Regions from separate parts of the Lysinibacillus sp. A4 genome, predicted to be linked through region 1. Evidence: riboswitches for the same ligand, from Rfam matches in the RefSeq annotation. Region 1 holds a riboswitch; the other holds the start of a gene.
What was found. A riboswitch is a leader RNA that binds a small molecule or an ion and turns the genes downstream of it on or off. The one in region 1 is predicted to bind cyclic di-AMP.
Positions count from the first base shown of each region.

Region 1 (6,360 bases):
ATATTTCTAAAGGACATTGGGGCTGGGCGATGATTCAGGAGATGGCAAAGCAGGGCATTATTACAGGCTATCAAGATGGCACCTTCAAGCCAAATGCACCAATTCAGCGCCAGCATGCTGCCCTGATATTAACAAGAGCGTTAGCGCTAGAACCGAAAAAAGACGCACGAGAATTTGACGATATACCTAAAAACCATCTCTATTTTGGGGTAATCGATCAGGTGCAACAAGCAGGTCTGTTTGAAGGCATAGATGGGGATTTCCAGCCAACTACTAATATGACACGTGCCCAGATGGCAAAAGTATTAGTCCTTGCCTTTAATTTAACTTCATCGAATAAAGATACTTTCAAGGATGTGCCAAAAACACACTGGGCACATAACTTTATAGCTATACTCGCAGGAAATGGGATCACAATTGGAAATAATGGCAACTTTAGACCAAATGATCCTGTAACACGTGCGGAGTTTGTAGCATTTTTGTATAGAGCTTTGCATCAATAATTAAAAACCTCACCAATCGCTATCCATAAAGCTTTTGGTGAGATTTTTTTGTTCAAATTATTAACATTACTCAATAGTGCGTAAGGATGTAAATTATTATGCTAATAGAAAAGGAAGTGTTTCTATTGAAAATTGCTCGTCTTATCTTCTTCATATTATTCTTAAGTTTAGCTTTTGTATCGATTAAACTTTCAATCAAAACAGATGAAAGGAATTATGATTGGCGTAATAACTCTGATGGTACAGTGACCATTATTCATTACAATGGTCCACATATGGAATTTCCCTTTCCAAGCCGTTTAAATGGCAAAAAAGTTGCTAAAGTAAGCTCAGGGATTTTTCAGAAAAGGGATATATACAGCTTTTTACCAAAAGTTTATTAGTTAAAGACATACTCTGTGTCAAAAAAAGAAATGTATTGTCTTTCTCATCATTTTCTAATTAGACTTTCACCACTTGTATCGTATACGATGAAAAGAAAAGGCGAAGGACGGATTCGACATGACACATCGAATTTTAATTATAGAAGATGAAGAAAATATTGCGAGAGTGCTACAACTGGAGCTTCAATTTGAAGGATATGAGGCAGCGATGGCCCATACAGGAGCAGAAGGCTTACTACAATACCGTGAGCAGCAATGGGATTTAATTTTACTTGATATCATGCTACCTGAGATGAGTGGTATTGATGTGCTAAAGCGTATTCGTGCAACAGAATCCCAAACACCTGTTATCATGCTAACTGCCAAAAGTGAAGTAGAGGATAAGGTAAAGGGCTTGGATTTAGGAGCCAATGATTACGTGACAAAGCCTTTTGAAATTGAGGAGCTACTGGCACGAATTCGCAATGCATTACGGTTTTCGCAGAAGGTGAGTCCAAAGCAAGTTGCACTTACATTTGGCCATTTATCGATAAACGAGCAAACAAGGGAAGTTGTATATTTTGATAAGGAAATTCAGCTGACACCTCGTGAGTATGATTTGTTGTTCTATTTACTAAAGCATCCTAAACAAGTACTGACAAGGGAGCAAATATTAGAGGCTGTGTGGGGCTATGATTATTATGGGGATACAAATGTTGTGGATGTTTATATACGTTATGTCCGACAAAAGCTTGAGGCTGCTAATCCAACACCTCTTATTCAGACAATTCGAGGTGTTGGATATGTGCTAAAGGAACATCGTTATGAGACTTAAAACAAAAATTCATCTACTAACAACATTGCTTATGCTAGTTATTGTAGTGGCAACAAATAGTGGAATTTATTTGTTGTATGAGAAATTTGCCTATGATACGGAATATAATCAGCTCCAGTCACGGGCAAATGATTTAAGCTCTACACTGAGTCAGTTAAATGCACAAACCAACCTACAGCAAGTATTAAGAGCTTATATGCCCACAGAGGGTGCTGTTTATATTTATGATGGTGAACGCTTGAAAACAAAGGTTCAAGCTACCCTTGAAATGCAAGAAGTCCCTGCCATTACCTACACTATGCCTGCTATTTGGATCGACGGAACGGTAGTGGATATAACATTACAGCAATCTATGGAAGAAGTAGAACGGACATTAGATTTGTTAAAGGTCATCTTAGTTGTTGTATCTGTCGTGGCAACGATTCCAATTTTCCTAGCGAGCTTGGTACTTGGGCGACTTATTTTATTACCGCTAGAACGTTTAAATGAGACCATGCGCAAAAGTGCATCTACTGGGAAATATGAAAAAATAGATACTACAGAAAAAGGTGGCGACGAGTTAACAAACATTAACCGTACTTTTAATATGATGATGGAGAAGCTTGAACAACATTATCAAAAGCAACAAGAATTCGTATCAAATGCCTCCCATGAGTTAAAAACCCCTATAACTGTCATTGAAAGTTATGCAAAACTCCTCCTAAGAAGGGGTTTTGATAATCGGGAGGTTGCTCAGGAATCCTTACAAGCCATTGCTAATGAATCATCTCGTATGCATGAAATGGTGTTGCAATTGCTAGAACTAGCTAAAAACAAAGAACAATTGGACGTTCATTTCGAACAACTAGAGCTTGCCCCTTTCTTAAATAAAGTAGCTTCACAAATGGAACAGGCTTATCATCGAACATTTAGAATTGATGCGCAGATTCCAAAATTTATTTATAGTGATGAAAAAATATTGAAGCAACTACTTTTTATTTTGCTGGATAATGCTAGGAAATATAGTAAGGATGAAGTACGTATTCAAGTCACCGAAACAACCAATCAAGTACGTATTACCATCCAAGATTTTGGTATGGGTATTCCAGTCGAGCATATTCCTCATTTGTTTGAGCGTTTTTATCGTGTAACAGAGGATCGTAATCGTAAAACAGGTGGTTCAGGGCTAGGGCTAGCAATAGCACACGAACTGGCACAACAATTAGGTATAACGATAGATGTGAAAAGTAAGCTAGGGGAAGGCTCAAGCTTTACTTTATGTATACCAAAGGAGGGACAGCAATGAAAAAGTGGATGTTAGTAATTGTTGTTATTATCCTTCTTTGTAGTGGAGTAATTTGGTTTATTCAACATCGTTATTTTTACGTTCAACCTCTTAGTGAAGCGCAGGCTATTCGGCATATTGAGGCTATCTACAATGGTCATGTTACACAGGTTGAAAAACAAGGAAATACCTTTGAAATGCTTTTTACGCGTGACGATGTCAAGTATGCAGCTATACTCGATGTTACGACACAACAGGTGACTGATCTAATCCTGAAAGAAGGACATAGTAAATTACTTTTAACAGAAAAGCAGATCAGACAAATGGTTAAAAAGGAATATGGAGATATAGAAAGCGTTATGCTTACAGACTCCATTTACACTGTACGTGTTGAAAATGAGGAAATTCAAAAGGATTTAACGTTTGATGGTTATACTGGCGAACTACTGGCTGAGAAAAAGGTTGAGCCACAAGAACAACCTATCGAAGAGCCTATTATTACTGAGCAACAGGCCATTCAAATAGCTCTTAAGCAATTAAAGGGTGAAGTGGATTCAGTTGATTTTGAAGAAACCCCAGAGGGTGGTTACTATTTAGTTGAGATTGAAACGCAGGAGGACGAAGCTACATTTCAAATTCATGCTGTTTCAGGAAAAGTACTGTCTGTAACATGGGATGACGATCATTAAATCATTCTCATGAAATTCTAATGTTTCTCTTATAGTTCTATCATCTTCAGTTGGTAAGCTAAGTTTAGATAAAACAAAGGAGAGATGAACATGAAAAAAATGATCATGATTCCAGCACTAGTAATTACACTGGGAGTGGGTGCAGCGATTGGCTCGACGACTTTATTATCAGGAAATGCCCAAGAAAAAAAGGTCTTATCCATGCAGGAAATTGAGAAGAAAGCTCTAGCGGTAGTGGATGGTACAGTTGCCAATATCGAATTTGACCAAAATCAGTTTAGCTCTATTTATGAAGTAGAGGTGTATACAGATACAGAAGAATATGATTTAAAATTTGATGCTTATAGTGGAAAATTGCTCAAGCAGAAAAAGGAACGTCTAGATGACGATGATTGGGATGATCATATTCCTGCTACGACTGCTACAACAAAAATAATTACAAAAGAGCAGGCTATCAAGACAGCCCAAACAAAAGCAAAGGGTAAAGTGACAAAAATTAAGCTTGATGATGGTGTATATGAAATTGAACTGAAAGACGGTCAATATGAATACGAAGTAGATGTGGATGCAGTCTCTGGGAACATTATCGACTTTGAACAAGGCTTTGATGACTAATATAATGAGCTGTCTTGAAGGTAGAATATACCTTTAAGGCAGTTTTATTGTTTATATTGTGGGTTTTGACTAGGTATTCAGGAAATTTTCTTTAAGAAGCGATTATTTATATGTTCAAAAAAAGCCTATGCTTTTACTCAAAAAAGAGAAAAATTTTCTTCTTTACTTTTTTAATTAGCAGGCGTAATATGACATCATTATAAAAGTTTCAAATTTCTAAATCGCTGAAGCAACTAAACGCGGGGGAACCAATTTTGATGGATGGCATAGCCATTCTTGGGGTGAATCTCTTCCTTGTGGAGGAGTAGGGCTACTCAGGCCCGAATCCGACAGCTAACCTCGTAAGCGTTAAGAGCAGAAAAGTGGAGCTTGGCAGACGGATGAGCGTCTACAAGTCTTATTTAGTGATGACTTGTAGGCGTTTTTTGATGTAATTTAGAAAGGCGAAACACATTCTATGAAACTAGAAGGTGTTTATCAATGAAATCCTCATTCAAACGTTATGTAATCGGCAAACCATTAAGATCCGATGCGTTAGGGGAACAAAAGCTCAGTAAAACAAAGGCACTGGCCATATTATCGTCAGATGCATTGTCATCAGTAGCCTATGGACCAGAACAAATTTTAATTGTCCTAATGACGGTAGGTACAATGGCATTTTGGTATTCTTTACCTATTGCCGCTGGAGTGGTTATTCTACTCGTGGCACTGATTTTATCCTATCGTCAAGTTATCTTCGCCTATCCACATGGGGGAGGCGCCTATGTCGTATCACGAGAAAATTTAGGCGTGAATGCAGGTCTTGTTGCAGGGGGTTCTTTGCTTGTTGATTATATTTTAACGGTAGCAGTAAGTGTGTCGGCTGGGACAGATGCCATTACATCTGCATTTCCAAGTCTTCATGCTTATAATGTACCCATTGCTATTATATTTGTGATTTTCTTAACGATTTTAAACTTGCGAGGTGTAACAGAGTCAGCTTCTATCTTGGCGTACCCAGTTTATCTATTTGTAGGCGTTATGCTGTTGCTAATCGGGATTGGGCTCTATAATGTGGCAACTGGACAGGTGCCTGCAGAGCTACATCCAAAGATTGGCACACCAGTGGCAGGGATTAGCCTATTTATTTTATTAAAGGCATTTGCTTCAGGAAGCTCAGCGTTAACTGGAGTAGAGGCTATTTCTAACGCCATACCTAATTTTAGAAATCCTGCTCCAAATAATGCTGCTAAAACGCTTTTAGCAATGGGTGCCATTTTAGCCGTTTTATTCATCGGGATTGTTAGTCTAGCTTATTTTTATGGCGTTGCACCAACAGCAGAAGCAACAGTCGTTTCCCAACTAGCAGAAGCTAGTGTTGGTCGGAATTTCCTTTATTATATTGTACAGGGGACTACGGCAATGATTTTAGTACTTGCCGCAAACACAGGATACTCAGCTTTTCCCTTGCTTGCTGTGAATTTATCGAAGGATGGTTTTATCCCACGAATTTTCCAAATTCGTGGGGACCGTCTTGGCTATTCAAATGGTATTTTAATGCTAGGTATTGCAGCCATTTTTTTAATTATCCTTTTTGACGGGGCCACAGAGCATTTAATTCCGCTCTATGCAGTAGGCGTATTTATTCCCTTTACATTAGCGCAAACGGGAATGATGAGAAAATGGTGGCACGAAAAACCTAAAGGCTGGGTAGCAAGATTTACAATCAATACAATTGGGGCTGCTATCTCTTTCATCGTGGCAATGATGTTTTTTGTGACAAAAATGCCTCAAGTATGGCCAGTGTTTATCTTTTTACCAATTATTATTTTTGTATTCCATCGCATTAAGCAACATTATCAAGCTGTTGGAGAACAGTTAAGATTAAATCATGAGGAACTGGCTACTATTGAGGGGAATGTTTTCATTGTGCCAGTAGCTGGTATAACAAAGGTGGTTGAAAACTCCCTACATTATGCCAAATCACTTAAGGTTGATAAAGTGATAGCCTTTTACGTAGCTTTCGATCAAGCAGATGCAAAAGCTTTTGAAGAGAAGTGGAACGCCTGGCAACCTGATGTACGATTAGTTACCTACTATTCACCATATCGCA
Region 1 covers NZ_JANWTB010000020.1:498-6,857, forward strand. Annotated here, with positions in the region: partial or broken gene NY607_RS23380 (S-layer homology domain-containing protein) at 1-503, shown strand, start outside; gene NY607_RS23385 (hypothetical protein) at 602-886, shown strand; gene NY607_RS23390 (response regulator transcription factor) at 1,005-1,700, shown strand; gene NY607_RS23395 (HAMP domain-containing sensor histidine kinase) at 1,690-2,985, shown strand; gene NY607_RS23400 (PepSY domain-containing protein) at 2,982-3,653, shown strand; gene NY607_RS23405 (PepSY domain-containing protein) at 3,744-4,268, shown strand; cyclic di-AMP (ydaO/yuaA leader) riboswitch at 4,481-4,630, shown strand; gene NY607_RS23410 (APC family permease) at 4,749-6,360, shown strand, end outside.

Region 2 (11,392 bases), on a different contig from region 1:
GCCTTTGGATATTCAATACGTGAATGGAATATCCCATTCAACGTTTCACAAAGTACTCTCTCTATACATTTTAACTCTTTTATTGAAATATCGCATTCATCAAACTGATTATCTTGGACGCGATCATCGATAATCGCTCGTACTAGCTTCTGAATTTTCTCTGCATTTGGCTCTTTCATAGAACGTACTGCTGCCTCGACACTATCCGCAACACTTATAACAGCTGCTTCTTTTGTTTGTGGTTTGGGCCCTGGGTATCGGAACTTTGCCTCATCAATATTTTTTCCTTCTTCCTTTGCTTTAAACAAGAAGAATTTTAACAAACTTGTGCCATGATGTTGTAAAGCGATATCAATAATTTCTTGGGGCATTTTATAACGTTTTAACATATTGGCACCATCTGTCGTATGGGCGATAATAATCTCTGCACTTGTTTCAGGTGGTAACGAATCATGCGGATTGATGCCCGACATCTGATTTTCGATGAAAAAGGAAGGTCGTTTGGTTTTACCAATATCATGATAATAACAACCTACACGCGCTAATAAACCGTCAGCACCAATCTCTTCACACGCAGCTTCCGCTAAGTTCGCTACCATCACACTATGATGATATGTCCCTGGAGTTTCCATTAATAATTTTTTTAATAATGGATGGTTGGGATTGGATAGCTCAATTAAGCGTAAAGACGAAAGCAAGCTAAACGCCGATTCAAAGAATGGTAAAAGTCCCATCGTTAATGCCCCTGAAAGCAAGGCTGATAACATCGCCGCTATTAAGTAAAATGCTAATTCTGGTAAGCCATAGGATGATTGTGTCATTAACAAATAAAACGCAATAAATGCCATGTTTACAAGGGAAATCACACCAACCGCATGTAAAATATGTGAGCGTTTTTCCACACTACGCAAAAAGAATAGGCTTGCAAACCCTCCGAATATGATATACAGCGTAATTTCCATTTGCATAACTGAGGAATAGCCTTCTTGAAAAATTACCCCTGCTGAAGCAGCCGTCATAACTGTAATTAATACGGCTGCTCGCTCATCTGCTAGCAATCGTACAAGCATCGTCGCTAGTGCTGTCGGAAATAAAAAGGCAATCGTCACATCAAAGCCACTAGAAACTAAGCTAATAAATTTCATTAGCAAAATAGACAAGCTATAAACAATCACTGTCACTAACAGTGCATTACGTTTTTTTCGTTCGTTCGTCTCCCAACGCTCAAATAAAATATACATAAACATCATTTGTAGTAGCGTTAAAATAATAAGCCCTGCTATCGGCTTAAAGGAGGCTTTATTACTAACCATCCCTAATAGCTCTAATTGTCTAAAAGCCTCATTGTCAATAATTTGGCCTTCTTGAACAATAATCTGACCTTGTAAAATTCGTGTCGGCTCTACACTTTCTTTGGCCTGCTGTTTTCGAATCTTTGTTTGTTCTTCGTTAATTGTTTCATTTTCAATAATGCTTGTACGTCCTATTAACACGACTGTATTGAATATTTTATCAGGATATCCTCTTTGTCCACGAATCTTTGTTTCAAAATCATTTTGTGCAACAAAGACGTTCTCTGGTCGGATGGATTTTTGTAAATATTCCTCTACAAATTTAGATAATTGCGTACTTGTTCTAGTTAAATCATCTTCACTTTGTACTAATAGACCTTCCAGCTGAGAATCTGTAAAAATTAACGGCATCTGGTCTTCGTCAATGGATTCAAATTTTTTTCGAAGCTGTGTAACCTGGTCTGCAATAGGAATAGGTTCCTTACTATTTGCAACATCTTTTTTCACTTCCAAAACATAATCAAATAATGATGTTACAATCGCTGCTCTTTGCTTGGCGACATCCTCCGAAAATTGATAGACTGAATCCACTGCATTGGCAGCTTTTTCTCGCTCTAGCTGTGTTTTATAAGTGTCTTCAATCGTTTTAGTAGATCGTACGGTTTCAGGCGCAAGCTGTAATGGTTTGAAATCATATGTAACCCCTTTAACATCGCCATACATGAACCCAAATTGTAGGCCACCTGTTAAAATGAGAATGATGATAAGAAAGTAGCGAAAACCGATAAGCTCTGTAAATTTTCGAAGTTGTTTCTCCATCTGGCACCTCCTCTATCTACCTACTATCATACCAATTCAGCATACATTTTTCTCGAAAAATGTATAAGAAAGCAAAAAACAGCTATGCATCTTCGCATAGCTGTCACATTTTTTTCCATATTTTGATTAAATTCGTGGTTTAGGTTTTAACTATACGGATGTTTTAAACCTCGTTGCCCCTGTCGCTTCGCTTTCGGGCAGACTTTAAAACCTGTTACCCCTGTCGCTTCGCTTTCGGGGCAGACTTTAAACCTCGTTGCCCCTGTCGCTTCGCTTTCGGGGCAGACTTTAAACCTCGTTGCCCCTGTCGCTTCGCTTTCGGGGCAGACTTTAGAATTGCTACGCAATTCTAAAGTTGCTGTTCTTCGTAGGCTTGAATGATTTTGGCTACGATTGGGTGACGTACGACATCGCCTTGTTCTAGTACTTGGAAATGAATAGATTTAACATACTTTAATGTACGTTCTGCTACAATCAAGCCAGATTCTGTATTTTTGGGTAAGTCGATTTGTGTTTTATCACCTGTGATGACCATTTTAGAGCCGAAGCCTAGACGAGTTAGGAACATTTTCATTTGTTGATGTGTTGTATTTTGTGCTTCATCTAAAATAACAAAGGCATCATCTAATGTACGGCCACGCATATAGGCTAAAGGGGCGATTTCAATTGTTCCGCGTTCAATTAGCCGCTGTGTTTGTTCCGAGCCGTAGATGTCGTTTAAAGCGTCGTAGAGAGGTCGTAAATATGGATCGACCTTTTCCTTTAAATCCCCTGGAAGAAAGCCTAGAGATTCTCCAGCTTCAACAGCAGGACGAGTTAAAATAATTCTCTTAACATGGCCGTTTTTAAGTGCCTGTGTTGCCATGACTACCGCTAAATACGTTTTCCCAGTACCGGCTGGACCAATACCGAAAACAACGTCTTTATGACGGATTGCTTGTATGTATTCTCGTTGACCAATTGTTTTTGCACGAATTGACTTACCTTTCGTCGTGCGTGCTATTTCTTCATCATATAGTTCTGCAAAATACTCGATTGTTCCTTTTTGTGTCATTTCAATAGCTGTTGTGACATCACGTTGATCAATATTAATTCCTTTGCGAATGACCTTCAATAAAGCATGCAGAAGAAATGTTGCCTGTTCCTTAGCATTTTCTTCACCCGCAAGTTGAATTTGTTCACCACGCGTAATGATATGAACATTAAGTGCTTCTTCAACTAATTTCATATTTGCATCGGAAATACCTAGTAGCATAACCGCTTCATTTGGATTATCCACCTGTAATACAGTTAACTGTTCTGACATAATCATTCTCCTTGTAGGCCTTGTATTGGACTTGCAATGTTTTCATTGACTAAAAATAGAACTTTCCCTTCAACTGTACCATTCCCCCACTTTGCCTGTAAAAGGTTTTCTTTCTTGATGATTGTTTTTGCAGGTAACGAGCGTAATACTTTTTCATGCAATAAAGGAATCAGCAATGACTCAATTTTCGATTCATCCAACTCCACTTGCATGGTTTTCGTCTGCTGCTCCTCTACAATCGAAACATAGGGGGATAGCCAATTCGGTAAATCCTTCTTTTGTACATAATCCACCTTTTCCTGATGTATACCCTTTATCAACACTCGCCACTGCTTTTGCTGCAAGGTTTCCACGGTAATTTTTGTTGGAATTTTAAATGAACATTCAAGCCAATAATCTGCATAAACCTCTCCCTTCGCCCCTACAAAAACTTGATCTGTACCACTTTCTAATACCCCACTTACGAGGACGTCACCCTCGTAGGCTGTATCATTTACTGAAATTTTTCGCTCGCCATGCTGTATATTAAAATGTGTAATGACACCACTTTTCGTTGCTACTATATGGGAGGCTAATTTATCAGTTGTTTGCTCTGTTTGTTTAGGTGATTCTTGTGGTCTCAAAATTACTCGTCCGCCATGTTTATCAATATGAACCCATGATAGCTCTCGGTGTTGCTCTAACAGCTTTTGTCGTATAACCGTATTGGAAGGTAACCTTTTTTGAGATAAAGGGGTTTCTAATTGAAAGGTTTCATGAAAGGTCTTACCTAAACGCTGCTCTAGTTCTGGTGTTGCGGCTTCTATGTCCACTCGCCATATGACTTGTGCACAAAGAATTGGAATAGCAATCATAAAGGCTAAGCCCAATAAAGTCCAAATTTGCGCTCGAAAAACTTGAAGCTCATCTGCATAAAATACAGCCATTTTTAAGCGAAAACGTCTTCGTACACGGCGAATTTTTGGTAGATAATGCATCGTCGTTTCAAAGGAAACTTCCTGCTCACGAAAGACAACACGCTTTAATGGGACATGTTGAGCGTGCAATGCTTGAATAAAAGGATGAACATTTTCATGGCGCTTTATACGTATAATAATTGGCCGATTATTCCACATTTTTGCTCACACCCATATTCTTTGTCATTTTCATATGAAGCTCCTGTAGATTGTCAACAGTGAGATGTAGCATTTCTTCTTTGAGCGCATTGATTGTCACTGAATCCGCATTAACAGTAATATGATAATCTGCATAGACAAACGAACAGGTCGTCGCATCTGCATGAATAAAACGGTAGGGTCCAATAATTTTTAATGATTCGTATTCTAACAACTCAAGTAGTGGCGTTAATTGAAATAGTTTTTTCATAAAAAAATGCCTCCTTCTTCGGCAATATATGCATCGAAAAAGGAGGACATGCTAGTTATTTTCTTTTTGATTTCGGTGGACCTAATATTTCAGCCATCACGATTGCTTGCATAAGATCATTTTTAGATTGAGGTAGTTGTAAAGTCGAATTTGTGCCAACTGATTGCACTTCCTTTTTTCCAGCAGCTAATCGTCCTCGACCTTCTCGATTAGAAGAACGGCTAGGGATATCTGCGGGAATGACAGTTGGGGCAACATAGCTTGGCATTTCTTTTTTCACTTGTGCTTCAACAAACTTTTTAGGTTCCTCGACTTTCTCATTTTCTGGAATCCAATCTCCTATAAATTCTCGTGCAAAATCTTCAAAACTCTGTGCTTTCCCAGTCCGATGTGGCGCTTTCTCCGTAACTGGAGGCTCTACCACGGTATCTTTATTAAAAGGAGGCATCTGCTTCTGAGGCTTTTTATTTTTTGATTTTCCGAAAATAGAGCTGACTATGGCAATTATGGCAAAGAGTATTAATTGTTCCATATTATTAGTTCTGCTCCTTTCCGTTATTAAGCATTAGGTTCATTTGTTTCAGGTTTATCTGTGCTCACTTTTGAAATCGAATCGCGCATCGCTGTATCCGCTTGGATATTACGATAGTTCATATAATCCATAATACCAAGATTACCGGAACGTAAGGCTTCAGCCATCGCTTGTGGTACTTCTGCCTCTGCTTCTACTACTTTCGCCTTCATCTCTTGAACACGTGCAATCATTTCTTGCTCATTTGCAACAGCCATAGCACGACGTTCCTCGGCTTTTGCTTGTGCAATGTTTTTATCTGCTTGTGCTTGTTCAATCTGTAATTCTGCACCGATATTTTTACCGATATCTACATCGGCAATATCAATGGACAAGATTTCAAAGGCTGTTCCTGAATCTAACCCTTTAGATAATACTGTTTGCGAAATCATATCTGGATTTTCTAAAACTTCTGTATGATGTGTCGCTGAACCGATAGTTGAAACAATCCCCTCACCAACACGAGCAATAACTGTTTCTTCACCAGCACCACCGACTAAACGCTCGATGTTGGCACGCACGGTAATACGAGCCTTTGCTTTTACTTCAATCCCGTTCATTGCTACACCTGAAATGAACGGTGTTTCAATAACTTTTGGATTAACAGACATTTGAACAGCTTCTAATACATCACGCCCAGCTAAATCAATTGCTGCACAACGTTCAAATGACAGCTCTATATTGGCACGGTGAGCCGCAATTAAGGCATTCACTACACGGTCAACATTACCACCTGCTAAATAGTGACTCTCTAACTGATTAATCGTTACAGGTAAACCAGCTTTATGTGCTTTAATCAACGGATTAACAATTCGAGACGGGATAACACGACGTAAGCGCATCCCAATTAATGTGAAAATACTCACACGTACACCTGCTGCTAATGCAGAAATCCACAATGCTACGGGTACAAAGGTAAAGAATACCGCAAGCACAATGAATAAAATAACTAGTCCAGCAATAGGACCAATCAAAGCTAAATCAAAACCCATTTTCTATTCCTCCATCTCTTTATCTGTTTGTCTCACAACAATGCGTGAGCCTTCAACTTTAATAATTTCTACATGTTGATTAACATCGATATAGCCACCTTCTGATACAATATCAATGCGTTCACTACCAAGTACCATTGTTCCAGATGGACGAAGTGGCGTAAGCGTTTTCCCAATTTTTCCTAACAGTTCTGTGCGATTCACATTGGATACATACCCTTCTTCTGTCGTGGTTGCATCCATTAACACAAGCCTGTTTAAGACATGCAGTTTTTTTCCGAAAAATTTCATCAGAATCACCATTCCTATCATCGCTATCACAAGCGCAATGAGAATTGCTACTATCATTTGCATCATATTTGCACCTGCCAGTATCAGACTTAGTACTATTAAGACACCACCTAAAATACCAATAATTCCACCGGGGACAAAAAACTCTGCAATTAAAAGGGCTAAGCCAACAATAAATAACAATAATGTTTCATATCCCGCAAAGCCGGCCACCATATGTCCAAAGAAAAATAAACCAAGTGCTGATAAGCCCATTATACCTGGAACACCAAATCCTGGCGAATAAAGCTCCATCACAAGTCCTAAGCTAGCGATAGACAATAGAATAGGTACAATGATGGGATTTGTAATAAAACGAGCTAACTTTTCAGAAAAGGTTGGTTCAATGGGAACAACATCACTACCATTCAAGTTGGTTACTTCTAAAAGCTCCTGAAAATCTTTAACCGTCCCTTCAGAATATTTAACCTTTGCTGCCTCTGAGGCTGATAGGGTTAACAAATTCTTTCCGCCAGCACGGTATTCTGGTAGTTCATAGTTGGTATCTGCCATTGCTAATGCATATTTAGGGTCGCGCCCTGACGTTTCTGCTGCTGCTTTCATTTGAGCAAGCCAAGCGCTATTGGCCTTTAGGTCGGCTGCATTACCTGCTGAATCGATAACTGCTGCTGCACCAATTGTTCCATTTGGAACCATGTAGATCTTATCCGCATGTAAGGCTAAAAACGCTCCTGCTGAGTGCGCATCCTTATTAATATAAGCAATCGTTTTTATTTGCGTTGCATCCATAAGCATGGCGATATCGCTTGCTGCATTCACAAAACCGCCAGGCGTATGTATTTCTAAGATAATTGCCTCTGCATTGTTTTCTTCAGCCTCTTTAAAAGCTCGTTCTAAAAATGCATGAAGTCCTCGCTCTACTTCATTACGAATCGGAACATGATAAACCTTATTACTGGCAAAAGCCGAAGTTAATGGAAACGCTAACAAAAAAGTCATCCATATCACTAGTAAATAGCTGAGGATTCTCCGTTTTCGCATCTTTTCCCCTCCCTTCTAACATGCCTCTCCTCTGTATATACGGTCAATCATGCGAAAAGTTTCACAAATCTTAAAAATTTATTCACTTATTTATCACTAGATCTAATCCCAATTATCAACACTTAGTATGTGAAAAAAAGCCGAATGAAATCATTTTGATTCATTCGGCTTTTTCATATGTACGTAAAGTTGAGCAATGTAAAATACCTGAAATTAATCAAAAATGTGATTAATTTCAGGTATAACTTTGTCTGCTCAGTGAATCATACAATTGCGTGTTATGAACGTAGGGATTTTTAATGGGAAATTAAATTACCACTTACGTTTACGTGCAGCTTCTGATTTCTTTTTACGTTTTACGCTAGGTTTTTCGTAGAACTCGCGCTTTCTAACTTCTTGAATTGTACCACTTTTTGATACAGTACGTTTGAAGCGGCGAAGAGCATCTTCAAGCGATTCGTTTTTGCGAACGACAGTTTTTGACATCTCTCTTTCCCTCCCTCCGAACACACGTCAATACACAATTAGGCAAATCACCTTCTGTTGTGTACTAAAAAATTATATCGTATTGTCTAATAATGGTCAATAGAAAGTATGCGAAATTATCAAGTGAATTTTTGGTTTTATTTTTGCTCGAATTATTCATACACAATTCGCCCACAATAAAAATAATTACATTTTCTTAACAATTAAGGGGTTTACAAAAAATAGAATAAGGGCGTAGAATAAATCACATTCAATTTCATATCGGCCAAATCTCAACTATTTGAGAACGGAGGAACCAATCTTTTGGGGTTAATTCTGCTTTAGCAGAAGGGATGAGAAAGCTCTTTCGCCATCCTACCCGTCAGCTAACTTCGTCGGCTAAAGCGAAGGAGGTCGTTATTGACCACCATTATTAGCATGCTTTCTACCCTTTTCATGCTCTAATCGTAGGTCTTTTTATTATGCCATCTAACAAACAGTTGTTTACTATTCAGAATTGAGGAAAAATTAAATGAACAATTTTAAAAGAGCATTAAATCCTCCCAAAGTTCTTGTATTGGGCTTTGCCCTCATCATTGCCATAGGTACGTTTCTTTTAACAATGCCATTTTCTACTGAGGATGGGAAGGGTTTGCCCTTTTTAGATGCTTTATTCACTGCTACATCAGCTACTTGTGTCACAGGTTTAATTGTAGTCGATACAGGTGATACCTTCTCTACTTTTGGCGAAGTGGTTCTTTTATTCTTAATCCAAATTGGCGGTTTAGGATTTATGACATTTGCCACATTATTATTTTTACTGCTTGGAAAGAAAATTTCATTAAAAGAAAGACTGTTGCTAAAAGAAGCATTTAATAATATCTCCATTGCTGGTCTTGTTCGATTAGTGAAAAGAATATTACTCTTTACAGCATGTATTGAAATAATCGGTGGTCTTATTCTATCCATTCGTTTTTCTTTTGATATGCCTATTGGAAAGGCCCTTTATTTTGGATTTTTTCATGCCATATCCAACTTCAACAACGCTGGCTTCGATTTAATGGGTGGCTTTAACGGAATGACTGCCTATGTTGATGATCCCTTTGTTGTTTTCACCATCTGTGCTCTTATTACAATCGGCGGATTAGGCTTTATTGTGATGAATGAATTATATGAATATCGTGTGACTAAAAGGCTTTCTGTCCATTCAAAAATAGTCTTAGTAACGACACTTTTGCTCACTGTTAGTGGAACCATTTTGATATTTTTGTTTGAGTATGGCAACCAAAAGACACTGGGACCATTATCCGAATGGGGTAAAGTGTTAGGTTCCCTTTACCAAGCGGTTACACCACGAACTGCTGGCTCCAATACACTGGCTATTGGGGACTTAACGCATTCTACATTATTTTTAATGATTCTTTTCATGTTTATTGGGGCAGGCTCTGGGTCGACTGCTGGAGGTATTAAAATCACAACCTTTGCTGTTTTAGTAGCTACTATGTGGTCACAAATTCGAGGAAAAGAAGATGTCGTTCTCTTTAAACGTAGAATTGTTACTGAAACTATCTTAAAGGCTTTGACGGTTACAATGTGTGGAGGATTAATTGTTATAGTCGTGACGATTCTTCTCAGTATCACGGAACAGCATCATAGCTTTATGATGTACTTATTTGAGGCTACCTCTGCGTTTGGTACTGTTGGTCTTTCGATGGGCCTAACTCCAGAGCTAACACCTGCTGGTCGTCTTCTTCTGATTATTACAATGTTCGCAGGAAGAGTAGGACCACTAACCATTGCTTTTGCCATTGCAAAACGAAGAAAAAAAGAGAGTTTCCGCCACCCAAAAGGAAATATTATGATTGGATAACCAAATGAGAGGAAGACAGAACGCTATGACCATTAAACAATACGCTGTGATTGGCTTAGGTAGATTCGGAACAAGCGTCGCTCGCAGATTGCATGAAGCTGGACAGGAAATATTAGGAATTGATATAAATGAAGAAAGAGTAGAGGATGCCGAACCCTATGTGACTCACGCTGTGGTAGCAGATACAACAGAAGAAAAAGCCTTAAAATCGATTGGTATTGGTAACTTCGATTGTGTTATCGTGGCGATCGGTAATGATATGCAATCTAGTATTTTAACCGTCTCTTTATTAAAAGAGCTAGGGATCAAAAAAGTGATTGCAAAGGCACTTGGTAAAAGACATGGGCAAGTGTTAGATAAAGTAGGAGCTGATTGGATTATTTACCCAGAAAGAGATATGGGTGAACGTGTGGCTAATCAACTCCTATCCCCAAATATGTTGAATTATATCGAATTATCAAAGGAATACAGCATTGAAGAAATTATGATTCCTTCCAAAATGGCTGGACAAAACCTTCGTGATTTAGACTTGCGCGCAAAATATAACGTCAGTGTAATTGCAATTGTGCGCGAGGGAGAAATTATTATCTCCCCTTCTCCTGAGCAAATTATTGAAAAGGAAGATTTATTAGTAATGATTGGTCATCGAAAAGATCTTAGCTTATTCTCAAATATTCAGTAACCACAAAAAGGCTGTTTCAAGCTCAACTTGATACAGCCTTTTTGTCTTAGAAAACTTTCTTTTGATCTCTATCATCTTTTAAAATTTCAACAGCCTCTCTGAAGCGTTGGGAATGAACAATTTCCCGTTCACGTAAAAACTTCAAACTATCATTTAAATCCGTGTCATCTGATAAGTCAATAATCCATTGATATGTGGCACGTGCCTTTTCTTCAGCTGCAATATCCTCATACAAGTCCGCGATAGGGTCGCCCTTTGCTTGAATATAGGTTGCTGTGAATGGTACACCTGAGGCATTTTGATAAAATAGAGCCCGATCGTGATTTACATAATGATCACCCAAACCAGCTTCTTTCAGCATTTCTGGTGTTGCATCTTTTGTTAGCTTATAAATCATCGTGGCAATCATTTCTAAATGTGAAAATTCCTCTGTTGCTATATCGGTCAATAACCCTACTACTTTGTCAGGAATCGTATAGCGCTGATTCATGTAGCGTAGAGCTGCTGCCAGTTCCCCATCCGCTCCTCCATATTGTTCAATTAAAAACTTTGCAAGCATTGGGTTACATGTACTAACTTTTACCGGATACTGGAGTTTCTTTTCATAATACCACAAAGATTTTTCCTCCTAGTCTTTTGTTTAGACTTGCCATGGCCATGGTGTATCAATCCAGTTAAAAGGATAATTCGAATAGCTT
Region 2 covers NZ_JANWTB010000003.1:104,185-115,576, forward strand. Annotated here, with positions in the region: gene NY607_RS05830 (HD family phosphohydrolase) at 1-2,111, opposite strand, end outside; gene NY607_RS05835 (PhoH family protein) at 2,461-3,417, opposite strand; gene NY607_RS05840 (sporulation protein YqfD) at 3,420-4,532, opposite strand; gene NY607_RS05845 (hypothetical protein) at 4,522-4,782, opposite strand; gene NY607_RS05850 (hypothetical protein) at 4,838-5,314, opposite strand; gene floA (flotillin-like protein FloA) at 5,341-6,345, opposite strand; gene NY607_RS05860 (NfeD family protein) at 6,349-7,677, opposite strand; gene rpsU (30S ribosomal protein S21) at 7,990-8,163, opposite strand; cyclic di-AMP (ydaO/yuaA leader) riboswitch at 8,417-8,558, shown strand; gene NY607_RS05870 (TrkH family potassium uptake protein) at 8,675-10,012, shown strand; gene NY607_RS05875 (potassium channel family protein) at 10,038-10,694, shown strand; gene NY607_RS05880 (manganese catalase family protein) at 10,741-11,310, opposite strand; gene NY607_RS05885 (spore coat protein CotJB) at 11,335-11,392, opposite strand, start outside.
Region 2: linked by a shared signal. The riboswitch ahead of NY607_RS05870 (TrkH family potassium uptake protein) and the one ahead of NY607_RS23410 (APC family permease) in region 1 are both predicted to bind cyclic di-AMP.